Regions from separate parts of the Kocuria sediminis genome, predicted to be linked through region 1. Evidence: predicted binding sites of a transcription regulator. Region 1 holds the regulator's gene; the other holds the start of a gene.
The links. The regulator HrcA, encoded in region 1, represses chaperone genes, less so after heat shock. The targets are predictions, from matches to a motif close to TTNGCACTCGNNNNNNNCGAGTGCNAA.
Positions count from the first base shown of each region.

Region 2: a site for HrcA is predicted at 8,295-8,321, ahead of groES (co-chaperone GroES). Genes of this name have one in related genera too.

Region 1 covers NZ_WOGU01000004.1:94,100-103,699, reverse strand. Annotated here, with positions in the region: gene lepA (translation elongation factor 4) at 1-757, shown strand, start outside; gene hemW (radical SAM family heme chaperone HemW) at 757-2,001, shown strand; gene GMA12_RS06160 (DUF4870 domain-containing protein) at 2,041-2,505, opposite strand; gene GMA12_RS06155 (DUF3097 domain-containing protein) at 2,656-3,519, opposite strand; gene hrcA (heat-inducible transcriptional repressor HrcA) at 3,695-4,702, shown strand; gene dnaJ (molecular chaperone DnaJ) at 4,775-5,923, shown strand; gene GMA12_RS06140 (16S rRNA (uracil(1498)-N(3))-methyltransferase) at 5,920-6,699, shown strand; gene GMA12_RS19520 (GerMN domain-containing protein) at 6,743-7,453, opposite strand; gene GMA12_RS06130 (PhoH family protein) at 8,031-9,116, shown strand; gene ybeY (rRNA maturation RNase YbeY) at 9,116-9,600, shown strand, end outside.
Region 2 covers NZ_WOGU01000026.1:2,136-12,944, reverse strand. Annotated here, with positions in the region: gene tsaD (tRNA (adenosine(37)-N6)-threonylcarbamoyltransferase complex transferase subunit TsaD) at 1-521, shown strand, start outside; gene GMA12_RS17695 (2-hydroxyacid dehydrogenase) at 538-1,530, opposite strand; gene GMA12_RS17690 (glutamate--cysteine ligase) at 1,584-2,729, opposite strand; gene GMA12_RS17685 (class I SAM-dependent methyltransferase) at 2,824-4,095, opposite strand; gene GMA12_RS17680 (iron ABC transporter ATP-binding protein) at 4,155-4,910, opposite strand; gene GMA12_RS17675 (iron chelate uptake ABC transporter family permease subunit) at 4,907-5,974, opposite strand; gene GMA12_RS17670 (ABC transporter permease) at 5,967-6,959, opposite strand; gene GMA12_RS17665 (siderophore ABC transporter substrate-binding protein) at 7,050-8,045, opposite strand; gene groES (co-chaperone GroES) at 8,487-8,783, shown strand; gene groL (chaperonin GroEL) at 8,941-10,542, shown strand; gene GMA12_RS17650 (acyltransferase family protein) at 10,696-10,809, shown strand, end outside.

The DNA of each region.
Region 1 (9,600 bases):
GCGCCTGGAGCGCGAGTTCAACCTCGACCTGATCTCCACCGCCCCGTCCGTGAGCTACAACGTCACCCTCGAGGACCGCTCCGAGCGGGTCGTCACGAACCCCTCCGAGTTCCCCGAGGGGAAGATCGCCGAGATCCGCGAGCCCATGGTCGCCGCCACGGTGCTGGCGCCCTCGGAGTTCATCGGCGCCATCATGGAGCTGTGCCAGTCCAAGCGCGGGCAGCTCAAGGGCATGGACTACCTCTCCGAGGACCGGGTCGAGCTGCGCTACCGGCTGCCGCTGGCCGAGATCGTCTTCGACTTCTTCGACCAGCTGAAGTCCCGCACCAAGGGCTACGCGTCCCTGGACTGGAAGGCCGAGGGGGAGGAGGCCGCCGACCTCGTCAAGGTGGACATCCTCCTGCAGGGCGAGCCGGTCGACGCGTTCAGCGCGATCACCCACCGGGACAAGGCCTACTCCTACGGGGTGATGATGACCGGCAAGCTGCGCGAGCTCATTCCGCGCCAGCAGTTCGAGGTCCCCATCCAGGCCGCCATCGGCTCCCGGGTGATCGCGCGCGAGAACATCCGGGCCATCCGCAAGGACGTGCTCTCCAAGTGCTACGGCGGCGACATCTCCCGCAAGCGCAAGCTGCTCGAGAAGCAGAAGGAGGGCAAGAAGCGGATGAAGATGGTGGGCCGCGTGGAGGTCCCCCAGGAGGCGTTCGTGGCGGCGCTGTCCTCCGACGAGGCCGGGGCGAAGGACAAGAAGAAGTAGTGGCCCCCGCCCAGCCCGAGGGCCTGCCCGCACCGCTCGACGGCCGGCTGCCGGCCTCCGCCGCCGTGGGCTCCGCCGAGCGCACGCTCAGCCTCTACGTGCACGTGCCGTTCTGCGCGGTCCGCTGCGGGTACTGCGACTTCAACACCTACACGGCCGTGGAGCTGGGCGACGGGGTGTCCCAGGACGCCTACGCCGCCGACGCCGCGGCGGAGGTGCGCTGGGCCCGCCGGGTGCTGGAGGACTCCGGCGTGGCCGCCCGGCCCCTGCACAGCGTGTTCTTCGGCGGCGGCACCCCCACGCTGCTGCCCGCCGAGGACCTCGCCGCCGTCCTGGCGCAGGCCCGGGGAAGCTTCGGCCTCGCCGAGGGCGCCGAGGTCACCACCGAGGCCAACCCGGACTCGGTGACCCCGCGGTCCCTGCGGGTCCTCGCGGAGGCCGGGGTGACCCGGGTGTCCTTCGGCATGCAGTCCGCGGCCCCGCACGTCCTCGCCGTCCTGGACCGCACCCACGACCCCGACAACGTGCCGCGGGCGGTCGCCTGGGCGCGCGAGGCGGGACTGGGCGTGAGCGTGGACCTGATCTACGGCACCCCGGGGGAGACCCTGGCCGACTGGGAGCACTCGCTGCGCACGGCCGTGGGCTACGAGCCCGACCACGTCTCGGCCTACTCCCTGATCATCGAGGACGGCACCCGGCTGGCCGCCCGGATGCGGCGCGGGGAGGTCCCGCCGGTCGACGAGGACGACCAGGCCGACAAGTACGAGCTGGCCGACCGGATCCTGGGCGAGGCCGGCTACGAGTGGTACGAGGTGAGCAACTGGTCCCGGACCGCCCGCGGCGCCGACGCCCGGGCCCACCGCAGCCGGCACAACCTCGCGTACTGGCACAACCAGGACTGGTGGGGGATCGGCCCCGGCGCCCACTCGCACGTGGGCGGGACGCGCTGGTGGAACCTCAAGCACCCGGTGCCCTACACGAACCGGGTGCGGGCCGGGGAGTCCCCCGCGGCCGGGCGGGAGATCCTCGACGCGGACACCCGTCACCTCGAGCGCGTGATGCTCGAGGCGCGGATCCGGGACGGCCTGCCCCTGGCGGCCCTGGACGACGACGGGCGCGCCGCGGTGGCCGGACTGATCGCCGACGAGCTCGTGGAGCCCGGGCCGGCGCTGCGCGGGACGCTCGTGCTCACCCTGCGGGGCCGGCTCCTGGGCGACGCCGTGGTGCGGCGCCTGCTCGGCTGACGGGCCGGGACGACCCCGCCGGGCCGGCCCGCGGGTGCCTCAGCGGCGGGCGGCGCGCTCCCGCGACCGCTCGCGCAGCGTCTCGGCGAGCCGGTCGTACAGACGGGTGTTGAACCGGTAGAGGTACGGCTCCCCGTGGTTGACCCGGATGCCGCCGGCCAGGGAGCCGACGGCCAGCAGCAGCCACGCGGCCGCGGCGGCGAGCGCGAAGAGCCAGCCGACGAACGGGACGGGCGCGAGCAGCACGCCGGCGACCACCACCAGGGTGGGCAGCAGGGTGAAGTTCATCGCCTCCCGCGACTCCTGCTCGGTGAACCGCCCCCGGCCGCGGAAGACGCGGTGGATGAGGAACGAGGGCACGAAGCCGACCACCCCGGCGAAGTGCGCCAGGGTCGCCCACTGGTGGTCCTCGGCGACGGTGAGCGGCTGCGCCACGGGGGAGAGGCCCTCGAACGGGGCCTCGGCGTTCTCGTGGCTCGATCGGGGGTCGGTCTGCACGGGCACGGAAGTCCTTCGGAGGTGGGACCGCGGCACGGCTGCGGTCGGCGGATGGCGTGGCTCGATTCTACCGGCCGGTTCGGAAGTTGCACGGGGCCGCCCCGCGCACGTGTGCCTGTATGACGTGACGTCGGTCGCGCCGGCCCCGGGGCGGGCTCAGGCCCCCGGGGCGGTGAGGAAGTCGATGAGCTCCTCGACGCGCCCCAGGAGGGCGGGCTCGAGGTCGGCGTAGCTGTCCACCCGGGAGAGGATGTGCTGCCACGCCCGGCCGAGGTCCCCGGGCGTGCGGTGCGGCCAGCCGAGGGCCGCGGCGGCGCCGGTCTTCCAGTCGGTGCCCCGCGGGACCACGGGCCACGCCTCGACGCCGAGGACCCGGGGCCGGACCGCCTGCCAGATGTCCACGTACGGGTGGCCCAGCACCAGCACGTTGCCGGCCGCCCCGGGCAGGCGCATCGTCCGCTCGGCGATCCGGGACTCCTTGGAGCCGGGCACGAGGTGGTCCACGAGGACGCCCAGCCGCCGGCCCGGGCCCGGTCCGAACTCCTGCACCGCCGCCGCCAGGTCGTCGACGCCGTGCAGCGGCTCCACGACGATGCCCTCGACGGCCAGGTCGTGCCCCCAGACCTTGGCCACGAGCTCGGCGTCGTGGTAGCCCTCGACCCAGACGCGGGAGGCCTTGGCGGTGCTCGCCCGCAGCCCCTCCACGGCCACGGAGCCGGAACGGGTGCGCCCGGGCCGCTTCGCAGCCGGGGCGCGGCGGGGCTCCACGACGACGACGGGCTCGCCCTCCAGCAGGAAGCCCGGTCCCAGCGGGAACGCCTTGACCCGGCCGCGGCGGTCCTCCAGCCCCATGACCCGCATCCCGCCGATCGTCTCCAGGGACACGACCGCCCCGACCCAGCCGGTGGTGACGTCCTCCAGGAGCAGCCCGGGCGCGACCGGCACCTCCGCGGAGGCTGGCTTCCGCCGGGAGAGGCCCGCGTCGTCGAGGCTGCGCGGCCCCCAGCCGTAGTCGCTCATGGTCGTCCTCCCGGTCGCGGTCCCGCCCGTCCGGCGCGGATCAGCCGGAAGCGTACCAAACCGGGCGGGCGCGGCCGGGGGTCGGACACGGGGGCTACACTGGATCGCGCTGGCACTGTGGCCGCCCGAGTGCCAGGCGGCCCGGGTGCCGGGGAGACGAACGGGGAGGAGCGACGTGAACCATCCGAGACGACTGCAGATCCTGCAGGCCATCGTGGAGGACTACGTGCACTTCCAGGAGCCCGTGGGCTCCAAGGCCCTCGTGGAGCGGCACCGGCTCGGTGTCTCCTCCGCCACCGTGCGCAACGACATGGCCGCGCTCGAGGAGGAGGGCCTGATCACGGCCCCCCACACGAGCTCGGGCCGGATCCCCACCGACAAGGGCTACCGGACGTTCGTGGACCAGATCGCGGCCGTCAAGCCGCTCTCCGGCCCGGAGCGCCGGGCCATCCAGAGCCTGCTCGACGACGCCGCCGACATCGACGACGTCATGGAGCGCACCGTGCGCCTGCTCGCGCAGCTCACCCACCAGGTCGCGGTCGTGCAGTACCCGCACGCGTCCGGGGTGACGGTGCGCCACGTGGAGGTCGTCGACCTCGGTGCGGGCCGGGTGCTCGTGGTGCTCATCCCCACCAACGGGCGGGTCGCCCAGCGCGTGGCCGTGCTGCCCGCCCCCCTGGAGGAGGCGCAGCTGCTCGAGCTGCGCGCCCGGGTGCTGGCCGCGGCCGTCGGCCGGTCCCTGGCCGCGGTGCCCGCGGCGCTCGTGGCGATGACCGCCGACATGGCGCCCCAGCTGCGCCCGGCCGCCGAGACGGTGGCCGAGGTCGTCGGGTCCCTGGCCGCGGGCGGGGCCGAGCACCGCATGGTCATGGCCGGCACCGCCAACCTCGCCCGCGCCACCGGGGACTTCCACCTGAGCATCGGCCCCGTGCTGGAGGCGCTCGAGGAGCAGGTCGTCATGCTCCGGCTGCTCTCCGAGATGGAGCAGGACGCCCGCGGCGTGGCCGTGCGCATCGGCGCGGAGAACGCCGCGGGACCCCTGTCCGAGGCGGCGGTCGTCGCCACCGGCTACGGGCCCCAGTCCAAGGTCGGGGTCGTGGGCCCCATGCGCATGGACTACCCGTCCACGATGGCGGCCGTGCGCGCCGTCGCCCGCTACCTCTCCCGTATCCTCGGGGGCTGAGCCCCCGCGGGCCCCGGGTGCCGGGGCCCTGCACCAGAACTCCCACCAGACCTCTCGACAGAACGGACCACGGTGAGCAATCACTACGAGACCCTGGGTGTGTCCCGCGACGCCAGCCAGGAAGAGATCAAGAAGGCCTATCGGAAGAAGGCCCGCAAGCTGCACCCGGACGTCAACCCCAGCCCGGAGGCCGCGGAGGAGTTCAAGCGCGTCTCGCACGCCAACGACGTCCTCGCCGACCCCGAGAAGCGGCGCGTGTACGACGCCACCGGCAACGAGAACGGCACCGACACCGGCTTCGGCGGCGGGTTCCCGGGCACCGGATTCGGCTTCCAGGACATCTTCGACACCTTCTTCCAAGGCGCCGGCGGCTCCGGGGCGGGCCGGCGCGGACCGGCCTCCCGCACCCGCCAGGGCCAGGACGCGCTGATCAACGTGCGCGTGTCCCTCAAGGACGCGGTCTTCGGCACCGAGAAGAAGATCACCGTGGACACCGCGGTGGTCTGCCCCACCTGCAACGGCAGCTGCTGCCAGGAGGGCACCCGCCCGGAGACCTGCGAGGTCTGCCACGGCGCCGGCCAGGTCCAGCGCCAGGTGCAGTCCATCCTCGGGACCGTGGTGACCGCGGCCCCCTGCGCCACCTGCGACGGCTTCGGCACGGTCATCAAGCACCCCTGCCACGAGTGCTACGGCGAGGGCCGGGTGCGCGACCGCCGCCCGCTCACCGTCAAGATCCCGGCCGGGGTGTCCTCGGGCAACCGGATCCGCCTCTCCGGCCAGGGCGAGGCGGGCACGGCCGGCGGACCCAACGGCGACCTCTACGTCGAGCTCAAGGTCGACCCGGACCCGACCTTCGAGCGGCAGGGCGACGACCTGCACGCCCGGGTGCGCGTGCCCATGACCTCCGCGGCCCTGGGCACCACCGTGACCCTCGAGACCTTCGACGGGGAGCGCGATGTGCCGGTGTCCCCGGGCACCCAGACGGGTCACACGGTCACCCTGCACGACCTCGGCGCCACGCGGCTGCGCGGCGGCGGCCGCGGCGAGCTGTTCGTCCACCTCGAGGTCGAGACGCCCACGGGGCTCGACGACGAGCAGCGCGAGCTGCTGGAGCAGCTCTCCCGGCTGCGCGGCGAGGAGCAGGCCACCGGCACCACGCTGAACAGCCCCGCCGGTTCCGGCGGGTTCTTCTCGCGGCTCAAGGACCGCTTCGACCTGTGAGCCTGCCCGTCTTCAAGGTCGAGCCCGGCGGGCTCGAGGGGCTCGGCCCGGGCGCGGTGCTCACCGTCACCGGGCCGGAGGCCCGCCACGCCGTCACCGTGCGCCGCCTCGGTCCCGGTGAGCACCTCGAGCTGGTCGACGGCGCGGGCGCGCGGGCGACCGGGGAGCTGTGCGCCGCCGGGAAGGACAGCATGGACGTGCGCCTGGACGCGGTGAGCGCGGATCCGGTCCGCCGGCCCCGGCTGGTGCTCGCCCAGGCCCTCGCCAAGGGGGAGCGCGACCTCCTGGCCGTCGAGACGGCCACCGAGCTCGGCGTCGACGCGGTGGTGCCGTGGCAGGCGGAGCGCTCCATCGTGCGGTGGAAGAAGGAGCGCGCCGCCAAGAGCCACGACAAGTGGGTGCACACGGTGGCAGCCGCCGCCAAGCAGTCCCGCCGCGCCCACTGGCCCGAGGTCCTGCCCCTGAGCACCACCCGCGAGCTCGCCGCCCTGCTGGGGCAGCCGGGCACGGCCGGGGTCGTGCTGCACGAGCAGGCCCGTGACTCCCTCGCGGACCAGCTCGGCCGGCCGCACCGGCCCTGGGACGCGGCGGAGCGGATCGTGCTCGTCGTCGGTCCGGAGGGCGGCATCGCCCCGGGCGAGCTCGAGGCCCTGGCCGGCGCCGGGGCGCGGACGCTGCGGCTCGGGCCCGAGGTGCTGCGCAGCTCCACCGCCGGGCCGGTCGCCCTGGCCGTGCTCAGCGCCGCGCTGGGCCGGTGGGACGGCGTCCCCGGCTGAGCCGGTCAGGCCGCCCCGCACACGTCCCGGCGGGCCCGGTCGTTCAGCGCGGGACGACCTCCACGGCGTCCTCGTCGCGCACGGTCCTGCCCTCGGCGTCCCGGCCCGTGACCTCCACCTCGTACCGGCCGGGGGTCAGCTCGACCTCCGTGCGGAACCCGACCGTCCCGTCGTCCCGCGCGGTGGTGCCGACCGCGCCGCCGGCAACCGTCGCCCCGTCCTCGTCCCGGACGGCCCACCGGCAGTCGCCCACGCCCTCCAGGGCCCGGCCGGAGATCTCGACGGCGCCCTCGGGGTGCGGGCCCTCCTGGGGGTCCAGCAGCCACAGGGGCGCCTCCAGGCTCCCGTCGGGCCGCAGGGGCCCGTCGAGCCGGACGGAGCCGAAGACCTCCTCCCGGGCCCGGCCGTCCACGAGCACCACCACCTCCGGCTCCGCGTTCTGCGGGAGCAGCCCGGTGCTGCTGGCCGTCGCCGTCACGGTGTGGGCGAGCTGCTGGAGCGCCAGGCGCGCGTCCTGCTCGTCCAGGCCGGTGCCGAAGGCCTCGGCGGGCAGGTCGACGGTGATCGTGCCGTCCGGGGACGTGGAGCTGCCCACCTGGTCCGCCGGGGACCAGAGGGTGCGGTAGCCGGGATCCTGGGGCGCGGCGGTGGTCAGCATCGCGGCCGCGGCCGCGATGGGGTCCACGGCCGTCGGGCCCTCGGTGGCGTCCCGGAACTCGCGGAACAGCCGTTGCTCCCCGTCGGCCGCCCCCACCCAGTAGACCGGGACCTTCGTGGTGGCGACCGCGCTGCTGCCCCCCCGCGGCGCCGGAGGCGCTGCGCGCCGGGCCGGGCGCGGCCGCAGCCGCGGAGGCGGGCGCCGTGCCGGATGCGGGCACGGCGTCGTGGGGCGCCGGCCCGGGCCCCGGGGCGCACCCGGCCAGGACGACGAGGCATGCCGTGGACAGCGCGACCGCGCGGCGGCGGGCGCGCCCGGCGGGGGACCGGAACAGGTCAGGGGCCATGGGGGGACGCGCACCTCGTCTCTGCGGGGTCGATGGGGGATGCCGGTGCGGCCGGCCGGGGGCCGCACCCGTCCCCCTGCCGGAGGACCCGACCATTCCAGCACAGCGGCCGGAGGCCCCACGCCCGGAACGGCCGCTCCGCCGTGACCGATACCAAATCGGAATCTCCGCCCGGGCGGGCCCGGGCGCCGGAGCCGCGCGGTACCCTGGTAGCAGGGCCGGCCCCCGCGGGGCGCCCGTCGCCGCACCACGGTGCCCGCTGCGGCACCCGCACCGACCAACCGCACCCATCGAGAGAGCGAGAGCACGGCCCCACGGGCCGCACCCATGACTGAGACGCTGCCCGGCACCACGCACCCACTGACGGCCCGCACCGTCATCACCTTTCCCGACCGCGAGACCATGGTCCGCTGCCTCGGCTCCGGGGACGACACCCTGCGCCAGGTGGAGACGGCCTTTCCCGGCCTCTCGACGCGCCCGCGGGAGCTGGAGCTCGGCATCGAGGGCCCGAGCGGCCCCGTGCAGATCGTCGCGACGCTCTTCGGCGAGCTCAAGGTCCTCGCCGGACGCGAGACCGCGATCACCCCCCAGGTGATCACGCAGCTGCTCGAGCTGATCGGCCGGGACCTCTCCGCCCGGCCCAGCGGGGCGCTGACCCAGAACATCCTCTCCAGCCGGGGCCGCAAGATCCGGCCCAAGACCCTGCACCAGAAGTCCTACGTCGACGCCATCGACGAGCACACCGTCGTGTTCGGCATCGGACCGGCCGGCACGGGCAAGACCTACCTGGCCATGGCCAAGGCCGTCCAGGCGCTGCAGGCCAAGGAGGTCTCCCGGATCATCCTCACGCGCCCGGCGGTGGAGGCGGGGGAGCGCCTGGGCTTCCTGCCGGGGACGCTGAGCGAGAAGATCGACCCGTACCTGCGCCCGCTCTACGACGCGCTGCACGACATGATGGACCCGGAGTCCATCCCGCGGCTCATGGAGGCGGGCACGATCGAGGTGGCCCCCCTCGCGTACATGCGCGGGCGGACCCTCAACGACGCGTTCATCATCCTCGACGAGGCGCAGAACACCACGCCCGAGCAGATGAAGATGTTCCTCACCCGCCTGGGCTTCGGCTCGAAGATGGTGATCACCGGCGACGTCACCCAGGTGGACCTGCCCGGGAGCTCCTCGTCCGGGCTGCGCCAGGTCCAGCACGTGCTCGGCGGCGTCCAGGACGTCGCGTTCACCGAGATGACCGCCGAGGACGTCGTGCGCCACGAGCTGGTGAGCCGCATCGTCAGCGCCTACGACGCCTTCGACACCACCAACCGGCGGCGCAACGAGCGCCGGGAGCGCAAGGAGAGCACGCGGGCGGCACGGGCCGCCGAGAGCGGGGCCGCCCCCGAGGACGGGGAGCGCGCCTGATGGCCGTCGAGTTCGACCTCCACGCGGACCCCGGGGAGGTGCCGGCCGCGGACCGCGCGGCCTGGGCCGCCGTCGACGTCGAGCTGCTGGGCCGGCTCGCCGAGCACGTCCTGCGCCGGCTGCACGTGCACCCCGACGCCGAGCTGTCGGTCGCGGTCGTCGGGGAGGAGGAGATGGCGCGCCTGCACGTCGAGTGGATGGACCTGCCCGGCGCTACGGACGTGCTCTCCTTCCCCATGGACGAGCTGCGCCCCGGCACCCCGGAGGAGCCCGCGGAGGGAACCCTCGGCGACATCGTGCTCTGCCCGCCGGTGGCCCGACGCCAGGCCGAGGCCGCCGGGCACTCGGTCGCGGACGAGCTGTGCCTGCTCACCACCCACGGCATCCTGCACCTGCTGGGCCACGACCACGCCGAGCCCGACGAGCGGCGCGTCATGTTCGCCCTGCAGCGGGACCTGCTCACCGACTTCCTCGGCCGTCCCGC
Region 2 (10,809 bases), on a different contig from region 1:
CGGGCGGCCCGGCCATCGACGCCGCCGCCCGGTCCGGGGACCCCACGGCCTTCCGCTTCCCGCGCGGGCTGACCGCGGGCAAGTACCTGGGCTCGGCCGAGCGGCCCGGCCCGCACCGCTACGACTTCTCCTTCTCCGGGCTCAAGACGGCGGTGGCCCGCGTGGTCGAGGCGCACGAGGCCGAGGGCCGGGCGGTGCCGGTCGCGGACGTCGCCGCCTCCTTCCAGGAGGCCGTGGCCGACGTCGTCACGCGCAAGGCGGTCCTCGCGTGCACCGAGCAGGGGCTCGGCACGCTGCTGCTGGGCGGGGGAGTGGCCGCCAACTCGCGGCTGCGGGAGCTCACCGCCGAGCGCTGCGCCGCGCACGGGATCGAGCTGGTGGTCCCCCAGCTCTCCCTGTGCACCGACAACGGGGCGATGGTCGCGGCCCTCGCCGCCCGGGTCGTGGCCGAGGGCCGCGAGCCCTCGGGCCTGGGCTTCGCCGCCGACTCCTCCCTGCCCGTCACGACCGTCTCCGTCTGAGCCGGGCCGCGCCCCCTCAGCCCACGGGCGTGACCAGGGTCCCGTCGGCGAGCCAGCTGCGCAGGTTGCGCAGGGTCAGCTCGGCCATCGCCCGCCGCGTCTGCACCGTGGCGCTGCCCACGTGCGGCAGCAGCACCACGTTCTCGAGCCGGCGCAGCGCGGGCGGCACGTGCGGCTCGGCGCGGTGCACGTCGAGCCCGGCCCCGGCCAGCCGGCCCTCCTCCAGGGCGGCGACGAGCGCGGTCTCGTCCACGACCGTGCCGCGGGCGACGTTGACCAGGAAGCCCTGCGGGCCGAGGGCGTCCAGGACCGCGGCGTCGACCAGCGCCGTGGAGTCCGGGCCCCCGGGCACGGCCACCACCAGGACGTCGACGGCCGCGGCGAGCTCCGCGGGCGAGCCGTGGTAGCGGTGCCCGGCGCCGGGGACCGGCCGCCGGTTGTGGTAGTGGATCTCGCAGCCGAGCGCGGTCAGGCGGTGGGCGACGGCCCGGCCGATCCGGCCGAGGCCGAGGATCCCGACGCGCCGGCCCGAGGCGTGCTCGGTCAGCGGGTAGTCGCCGGTCGTCTCCCACTCCCCGCGGCGCACGAACCGGTCGGCGGCGGAGAACCGGCGCAGCACGTCGAGGTAGAGGGCCAGCGCCGTGTCCGCCACGGCGTCGGTGAGCACGTCGGGGGTGTTGCTCATCCGGATCCCGCGCGCGGCGGCCTCGGCGGCGTCCGTCCCGTCGTAGCCGACGCCGAAGTGCACGACGGCCTCCAGGCGGGGCAGGCGGCCCATGAGCTCCCGGTCCACGCCGGTGCGCCCGGAGCACACCGCCACGCGCACCTCCCCGGCGTGCCGGTCCAGGAAGTCCTCCCGGTCGCGGGCGTCCGCGGGCAGGCGCAGCGCCGAGTGGTCGGCGGCCAGGGTCTCCTCCACCAGGGGGTGCAGGGCGCCGATCTGCAGCACGGGGCCCCGCGGCGCGGTGCTCTGCGGCACGGTGCCGCCCGGTCGGGTCGGTTCGGTCATGGCTGCCACCTGTGGGGGACGGGAGCCCGCGGGGGCTCGGCCGGACGGGACGGTCAGTCGTTCTCGCGGGTGCGGCGCACGATGTCGAGGGCGACGGCGCGCAGGTCGCCCTCGTGGGCGCGGGCCACGGCCCGCTGGCGCTGGTAGCCGGCGCCCTCCCGCAGGATCCGCTCCACGTCGGAGAGCTCCTGCGCGCAGCCCAGCCGCGCGGCGACGGGCTCGAGCCGGTCGAGCAGGCCGACGAGGTCCTCGCGCAGGTCACGCTCGGTGTTGTGCGGGCCGGTGATCACCTCGGCGTCCAGGCCGTAGCGGGCGGCCCGCCACTTGTTCTCCTGGATGTGCCACGGCCTCAGCCGGGCGGGCTCCCGGCCGGCCTCGACGTCGCGGGACAGGGACTCGGCGAGGCACTGGGTGAGGGCGGTCAGCGCCCCGACCTCCCACAGGGTCGAGAGCCCGTCGCAGAACCGCACCTCGTCGGTGCCCAGCCGCGGCACGGGGCGCACGTCCCAGCGGGCCTCGCTGAGCTCCTCGATGATGCCGGTGGCGACCATGTCCTCGATGCACTGCTCGTAGGCGTCCCAGGAGGGGAAGTGGTAGGGCAGCCCTGCGGTGGAGAGCTGCTGGAAGATCATGGAGCGCTGGGACGCGTAGCCGGTGTCCTCCCCGGCCCAGAAGGGGGAGTTGGAGGACAGTGCCAGCAGGTGCGGGTAGTAGGTCAGCAGCCCGTCGAGCACCGGCAGGGCCTTGGCCCGCGCGTCCAGGCCCACGTGCACGTGCACCCCGTAGATGACCATCTGGCGGCCCCAGTACTGGGTCCGGTCCACGAGCTTGTGGTAGCGCTGCTTGTCGGTGACCTGCTGGTCCTGCCAGCGCGCGAAGGGATGGGTGCCGGCGGCGAAGATCTCGAGGCCCTGCGGGTCGGTGACCTTGCGGATCTCGTCCATCATGGCCGCCAGCTGCTCGGTGGAGTGGGCGACGTCGCGGCACACCCCGGTGACCATCTCGACGGTGTTGAGCAGGAACTCCCCGGTGAGTTGCGGGTGGTCGCCGTCGGTGCCCCACTCGGGGTGGGCCTCCAGGACCGCCTCGAACGTCTCGCGGCCGCGGGGCACGAGGTCGCCCGTGGTGCCGTCCACCAGGGCGATTTCCCACTCGACGCCCAGCGTCGACTGGTCGGAGCGGGCGAACGAGATCTCCACGCGGCAGGTCCTCCGTGCTCTGCGGGCGTGCTCGCCCGCGCGGTGGCGGGCCGGATCGCCCGGTCGGGTGCGGGGCTGTTCGCCCGCGGAGCCCTCAGTCTACGGTTTCGACGACGAGCACGACGCGCCGCTCCCCGCCGCCGGCCCCCGCCCCCGGGGCGGTGCCGGGGGCGGGGGCCGGGCCCGTGCGGGTGAGCACGAGGGTGGCCCGGCCGGGCCCCTTCGGCGCGAGCTGGCGGCGCAGCTGCTCGGGGGTGACGTCGGTGCCGCGCTTCTTGATCTCGAGGGTGCCGACCTCGTGCTCCCGCACCCACCGCTTGAGCACCTTGACGGTGTGCGGCAGCACCTCCCGCACCCGGTAGGCGCGGGCCAGCGGCGTGCGGACGAGCTCGTCGGAGCTCAGGTAGGCGATCCGCGGGTGGATCAGCCGCGCGCCCAGCCGGCGGGCGAGGTCGGTGACGAGGCCCGCGCGGATCACCGCGCCGTCCGGCTCGTAGAGGTACGACCCCACCGGGCCCACCACCGCGTCCGCGTGGGCGGGGTCGAGGTCCTCCGGGCTGGTGAGCTCCGTGGACCCGTGCTCGGAGAGCACGAGGGCGGCCCGCCGGACCCCGGGGCGGGCCACGGCGTTGAACCACAGCACGGCCTCGACCACGTCCCCGCGGTCGGAGACCCACTGCGCCTCGCACCCGGGCGGCACCGCCTCGTGGGGGATGCCGGGGCCCAGCTTCACCCCCACGGGCAGCCCCCGTGCGGCGAGCGCCTCGACGAAGGACAGCGGCGGGGAGAACGCCTCGGGATCGAAGATCCGGCGGGTCCCGGACGACGACGTCTCGCGCCGGGCCGGGTCCAGCCAGATCCCTTCCGGCGGCCCGCCGGGCAGCGCGTCGAGGTCCAGGGACTCGGCGTCGGCGTGCAGCACCGTGGCCTCGGGGAAGGGGCGGAGGTTGAGCAGGGCCACCGCGGCCGTGGTCTCGTCGAGCTCCACCGCGGTGACCCGCCGGTCCAGGGAGGCCAGGGCGAGGGCGTCGGCGCCGATGCCGCAGCCGAGGTCCACCACGTGGGCGAGGCCGGCGTCGGCGAAGCGGCGGGCGTGCAGGGCGGCCACGCGCAGCCGGGTGGCCTGCTCGAGGCCGGCCCGGGTGAACAGCATCTGCTCGGCGAAGTCCCCGAACTTCGCGCGCGCCCGCGTGCGCAGCCTGGCCTGGGTGAGCACCGCGGAGACGAGCTCGGCGTCGTGCCCCCGGGCCCGCAGCCGGGTCGCCGCCGCGAGGGCGTCGTCGGCGTCGTAGGGGCCGACCTCGGCGAGCAGCCGGCGCCCCTCGTCCGTGAGCAGGGGTGCGATGTCGGTCGCCTCGTCGCGCATGGGGCCACCCTATCCGGCCCCGGCCCGGCTCCGGCCCGGGGCGCCCGGGCGCCGGCCGGTCAGTAGAACGCGGCGAGCCGGCCCCGGGGGCCGTCGATGACCGTCACCGGGGTCTCGAAGACGCGGCTGAGGACCGCGTCCTCCATGATCTCCCGCGGCTCGCCGAACTCGGCGATCCGGCCGTCCTTCACGGCGCAGATCCGGTCGGCGTAGTGGCTGGCGAAGTTGATGTCGTGCAGGACGATCAGGATGGTGCGGCCCATCTCGTCGCAGGCCCGCCGCAGGTGCTGCATCATCGACACGGCGTGGCGCATGTCCAGGTTGTTCAGGGGCTCGTCCAGCAGCACGTAGTCGGTCTCCTGGGCCAGCACCATGGCCACGTAGGCGCGCTGGCGCTGCCCGCCCGAGAGCTGGTCGAGGTAGCGGTGCTCCAGCGGCCGCAGCCCCAGGAAGTCGATGTAGGTGCTGACGACCTCCTCGTCCACCGCGGTCAGCCGGCCGTGGCTGTGCGGGAAGCGTCCGAAGCCGACCAGCTGCCGCACCGTGAGCCGGGTGACGTAGTGGTTCTCCTGGCGCAGGACGGAGACGATCCGGGCGAGGTCCTTGGACTTCGTGCGGGCCAGGTCGTAGCCGGCGATGTCGATGGTGCCGGCGTCGAGGCCGAGCAGCCGTCCGATCATGGTCAGGAGCGTGGACTTGCCCGCGCCGTTGGGGCCGACCAGCGCGGTCATCCCGCCCGAGGGGATCTCCAGGTCCACGGGGCCGATGGTGACCTCGCCCCCGTAGTCCTTGCGCACGTTGGTGAGGGTGATCACAGCCGGCCCTTTCGGAGGATGACGTAGAGGAAGACGGAGCCGCCGACGAGCTCGATGATGATCGAGACCACGCCCTGGGCGTAGAAGACGTGGTTGAGCACGAAGTAGGCGCCGGTGAGGACGAGGAAGCTGGTGAGGACCGCGACCGGGAAGACGCGGCGGTGGTCGTACGTGTCGGCGAACTGGTAGGCGAGGGTCGCCACCAGGAAGCCCAGGAACGTCATCGGGCCCACCAGCGCGGTGGAGACCGCCATGAGGACGGAGACGAGGAAGAGCGTGCGCATGACCTCGGCGCGGTGCCGCACCCCGAGGTTCAGGCTCGCCTCCCGCCCGAGGGAGAGCACGTCGAGCCGGCGGGAGCCGGACCACAGCAGGCCGCCGGCCACCAGGCACAGCGGGACGGCCACGGGCAGGTAGTCGGCGTGGGCGTTGGTCACGGAGCCGAACAGCCGGGCGGAGAGCACGTCGAAGTCGCCGGGGGAGAGCAGGCGCTGCATGAACGTTGAGACCGACCCGAGTCCTCCGCCGACGATGATCCCCACGAGCAGCATGACGTGCAGGTTCCCGTACCGCCCGGAGAGCAGCCACCCGTAGAGGGCGAGGGACAGGGCCACCATGAGGGCGACCTGCAGGAGGAACTGCGGCACGCCCTGCAGGACGAGGATCCCGGCGGCGCCCAGGAAGTAGACCGTGGAGGTCTGGATCGCCACGTAGAGGGACTCGAAGCCCATGATCGACGGGGTGATGATGCGGTTGTTCGTGGCCGTCTGGAAGCTCACGGTGGCCATCGCCTGGCAGAAGGCCACGACCGCCATGATGACGACGCCGGTGACCCGGCGCTCCGCGATCCGCCAGAAGCCGTCCGAGCCCACCGGCATCGGGTTGTCCCAGGCGAGCAGGCCGAAGGCGAAGCCCGCCGAGGCGAGGGCCAGCACGGCCACGACCGTCCAGTACCGCCGCCGGGCCCGCGGCGTGGGGAAGGCGCCGGCGCCGCGCCGTGCGCCGGGCGCCGGCGGTTCCGCTGCCGCCGCCGCCGTCGGGGTCGAGAGCACGGCGTCAGACACGTCGACGCTGCCTCAGGAGCAGGTGGACGAACACGACGGCGCCGACGATCCCGAGGATCACCGACACCGGGATCTCGAACGGCATGATGACGATCCTCCCGATCAGGTCGCACACCGTCACGATGGCGATGCCCAGCAGGCACACCCACGGCAGATTGCTGCGCAGGTCGTCGCCGCGGAGCATCGAGACGATGTTGGGGACGATGAGGCCCAGGAACGGCAGATTGCCGACGACGACGGTCACGACGCCGGTGGCCACCGCGATCAGCCCGGTGCCGAGCAGGACGGTCCGGTGGTAGTTCAGGCCGACGTTGGTGGCGACGTCCTCGCCGAGCCCGGCGACGGTGAGCCGGTCCGCCACGAGGAAGACCGCGACGCCGACCAGCAGCACGATCCACAGCACCTCGTACTGGCCGCGCAGCACCGAGGTGAAGCTGCCGGCGAACCAGACCCCCAGGTTCTGCAGCATGTCGGTCTGCAGCGCCAGGAACGTCGAGGCGGAGCCGACCACCGCGCCCAGCATGATCCCGACGATGGGGACGATGAGGGAGGAGCGCAGGGACACCCGGCGCAGGAAGAGGAAGAAGACCATGGTCCCGAGAAAGGCCGCCGCCACGGCCCCGGCCATCCGGGTGAGGAGGCTCGCGGTGGGCACCAGGAGCGTGACGACGAGCAGCCCGAGCCCCGCCCACTCGGTGGTGCCCGTCGTGGTGGGCTCCACGAAACGGTTCTGCGTGAGCAGCTGCATCACCAGGCCGGACATCGCCATGGCGGCGCCGGCGAGCACCAGGGCGACGGTGCGGGGGATCCGCGTGATGGCGAACATCTCGCCGCCGCCCTCGGCGCCGAAGACGTCGTAGACCCCCGTGAGGAGGGAGACGGCCAGCAGCGCCAGGACCCCGAGCGCGCCGGCGAGCAGCTTGCGGTCGAACAGCGCGCCCTTGCCTCCCGTGCTGCTCCGGGGTCGCGGTGTGGTCGTCGTCATGGGTGAGCCTCTCCTCCGGCCTCGTGCCCGGCGCGGGACGGTGGTGGTGCCCGCTGTCGCGGGCCCCGCCACCGTCGTCCGCACGCCGGGTCAGTCCTGCTCGCCCATGGCGTCGGCGAGGGTGTCGAAGAACTCCGTGTAGGTCTGGATGCCCTCGTTGGTGTAGGTGTCCTTGGGCATGTAGACCACGTTGTCCTCCTGCACCGCGGTGACGTCCTGCAGCGCCTCGGCGTTCTCGATGACCTCCTGCGCCGGGGTGAACTCCGCCTCGTCGGCGGCGATCGCCGCGTCGCGGTCCATCACCAGGATCCAGTCGGGGTTCGAGTCCGCGATCGCCTCGACCGAGATGTCGTCGCCCTGGTGGTCGTCGCTGGCGCCCTCGACCTCGAGGGCCGGGGTGAAGTCGAAGATCTCGAACAGCGGGCCCAGGGTCCGGCCCACGCCCGGGGCCACGTAGCCGATCTCGCCGCCGGAGACGGTGACCGCCATGACCGTGTCGCCGGGCCGGTACCCCTCGACGACGCGCTGCATCGCCGCGTCGAAGGCGCCGTTGATCTCCTCGGCCTCCGCGGTGCGGTCGAAGATCTCGCCCAGCACCGAGGTCTGCCGCTTCAGCTCCTCGTCGAAGGGCTGGTCCTCCCGCGGGTCGAGCTCCACGACGGTGGCGTCCGGCACGAGGTCGGCGAAGTCCTCGCGGTAGTCCGCGAAGCGCTGACCGTTGACGATGAGGTCGGGGTCCGCCGCGACGACGGCCTCGAGGTCGGGCTCACGGTGGTTGCCGATGTCGGTGACGGACTCGTCGCCGGCGTAGGCGATGGTGTCCGGCATGAGGGCGCGCGGGGCGGCCGCCAGCCGGACGTCCCAGTCGGCCAGCGTCTCGAAGGTGCGGTTGTCGGTGGCGACCACCGTCGCCGGCGGGGCGGCGACGGTCTGCGTGCCGTGGTTGTCCTCGACCTCGACCGCGGCCGTGGAGGCGGCGGAGGGCTCCGTGGACGCCGTCTCGCTGCCCTGTGCCCCACCGCAGGCGGTGAGGGCGAGGGCGCTGACGGCGGCGAGGAGGGCGGCCGGGTACTGGGTGCGGTTCATGGTGTTCCTTCGTGCGGGGATTCGGGTGCGGATCCCGTCGTGCCGCCCCCGGCGGGGCGCACGGCGGGGCTGCGCACGTGGCGACGTCCCGGTGCGGAGGCACGGGACGTCGGGGGCGGCACCGGTTCTCGGCCGAGGTAAGGGTTGCCTTACCGCTCAACCTAGAGTGTTCCGGGTGGGTGAGGCAAATCATTGGAGAACACCGGCGTGCCCTAATTGGGCCGCGCGCGGATCGGCCGCTCCGCCGCGCTGGCACTCGCCTTGACCGACTGCTAGGCGACTCCTATAGTCGGCCTTGGCACTCTCCGGGTGAGGGTGCTAAGGGCCAGGCGATCGATCGGCACCGCGACGACGGTTGGTGCGCCAACCGGCCCGAAGCACGACGGCGGGCCCTGCCCGCGGTCGCCCACCGCTTTCCACGCCTACAGAGAAGGAGAGATCGTGTCGGTCTCCATCAAGCCCCTCGAGGATCGCATCGTCGTTCAGCCGCTCGCCGCTGAGCAGACCACCGCTTCCGGTCTCGTCATCCCGGACACCGCCAAGGAGAAGCCCCAGGAGGGCAAGGTCCTCGCCGTGGGCCCCGGCCGTGTCGACGACTCCGGCAACCGCATCCCGGTCGACGTCAAGGAGGGCGACGTCGTGATCTTCTCCAAGTACGGCGGGACCGAGGTCAAGTACAACGGTGAGGAGTACCTGGTGCTCCCGGCCCGCGACGTCCTCGCCGTCGTCGAGAAGTAGAGCCGGCGCAGCAGACCCCGCGCACACCGCGCAGTCCTGACGAAGGGTGCCCGCCGCGCGCCCCGCTTTCCCGGCGGGCCCGCGGCGGGCACCCTTCGCCGCTCCCGATCCCCGAACCCCGCTGGTCCACCAGCCACCCAGAAGGAGCTCTTCGCTCATGGCCAAGCAGCTGGCATTCAACGATGCCGCCCGCAAGTCCCTCGAGAACGGCGTCAACAAGCTCGCCGACACCGTCAAGGTCACCCTCGGCCCCCGCGGGCGCAACGTGGTGCTCGACAAGAAGTGGGGCGCCCCCACGATCACCAACGACGGCGTGACCATCGCCCGTGAGGTCGAGCTCGACGAGCCCTACGAGAACCTCGGCGCGCAGCTCGCCAAGGAGGTGGCGACCAAGACCAACGACGTCGCCGGCGACGGCACCACCACCGCCACCGTGCTCGCCCAGGCGCTCGTCAAGGAGGGGCTGCGCAACGTGGCCGCCGGCGCGGACCCCCTGAGCCTCAAGCGCGGCATCGAGAAGGCCGTCGAGGCCGTCGCGCAGCGCCTGCTGGACAACGCCCGCCCGGTCGAGGGCGTCAACGTCGCCCACGTGGCGACCATCTCCGCGCAGGACCCCGCCATCGGGGAGCTCATCGCCCAGGCCTTCGAGACGGTCGGCAAGGACGGTGTCATCACCGTCGAGGACGGTTCCAGCACCGAGGTGGAGCTCGAGGTCACGGAGGGCATGCAGTTCGACAAGGGCTACCTGTCCCCGTCCTTCGTGACCGACGCCGAGCGCCAGGAAGCGGTCATGGAGAACTCCCTGGTGCTGCTGTACCAGGGCAAGATCTCCTCCGTGCAGGAGCTCATGCCGGTGCTGGAGAAGGTCCTCCAGGCCAAGAAGCCGCTGACCATCATCGCGGAGGACGTCGAGGGCGAGGCCCTGTCCACCCTGGTGGTCAACAAGCTGCGCGGCACGCTCGACGTCGTGGCGCTCAAGGCCCCCGGGTTCGGCGACCGCCGCAAGGCGATCCTGCAGGACCTCGCGGTGCTCACCGGCGGTGAGTTCATCACCTCCGAGCTCGGCATCAGCCTCGACCAGGTGACCCTGGAGCAGCTGGGCACGGCCCGGCGCGTCACGGTCACGAAGAACACCACCACGGTGGTCGACGGCGGCGGGACCCCGGAGCAGATCCAGGAGCGCGTCGCCACGATCCGCGCCGAGGTCGAGCGCACCGACTCCGAGTGGGACCGCGAGAAGCTCCAGGAGCGGCTCGCGCGTCTCGCCGGCGGGGTCTCCGTGATCAAGGTCGGCGCGGCCACCGAGGTCGAGGCCAAGGAGCGCAAGCACCGCATCGAGGACGCCGTCTCCTCGACCCGCGCGGCCCTCGAGCAGGGCATCGTCTCCGGCGGCGGCACCGCCCTGGTGCACGCCGCGAAGGTCCTCGACGAGTCCGACCTCGGGCTCACCGGCGACGCGGCGACCGCGCTGGGCATCGTCCGCCGCGCGCTGCGCCAGCCGCTGTACTGGATTGCGCAGAACGCCGGCCAGGACGGGGCCGTGGTCGCCTCCCGCGTGGCCGACCTCGAGCCCGGCCACGGCTACGACGCCGCTGCCGGCGAGTACGTCGACATGGTCGCCGCCGGCATCATCGACCCGGTCAAGGTCACCCGCTCGGCGCTGCAGAACGCCGCGTCCATCGCGGCGCTCGTGCTCACCACGGAGACCCTCGTGGCGGACAAGCCCGCCGAGGACGCGGGGCACGGCCACCAGCACTGACCCGCGCCGCCCGTCCGACGGACCCGTCCCGCCCGCGCGGGGCGGGTCCGTCGGCCGTTGCCGTCCGCGCCCGGCCGCCTCCGGTAGAGTGCGGGGGTCCCATCCGACCACTGCCCGCGCCCCTCGGCGGCACGGTGTTCCCAGGAGATGCCCATGACCAGCCTTCGCGAGCAGGGGGTCCCGGCCCCGGCCGACACGGCCACGGCCCGGCGCGTGGCCCGCTACGCGGGGTTCCGCCCGGAAGTGCAGGGCCTGCGGTTCGTGGCG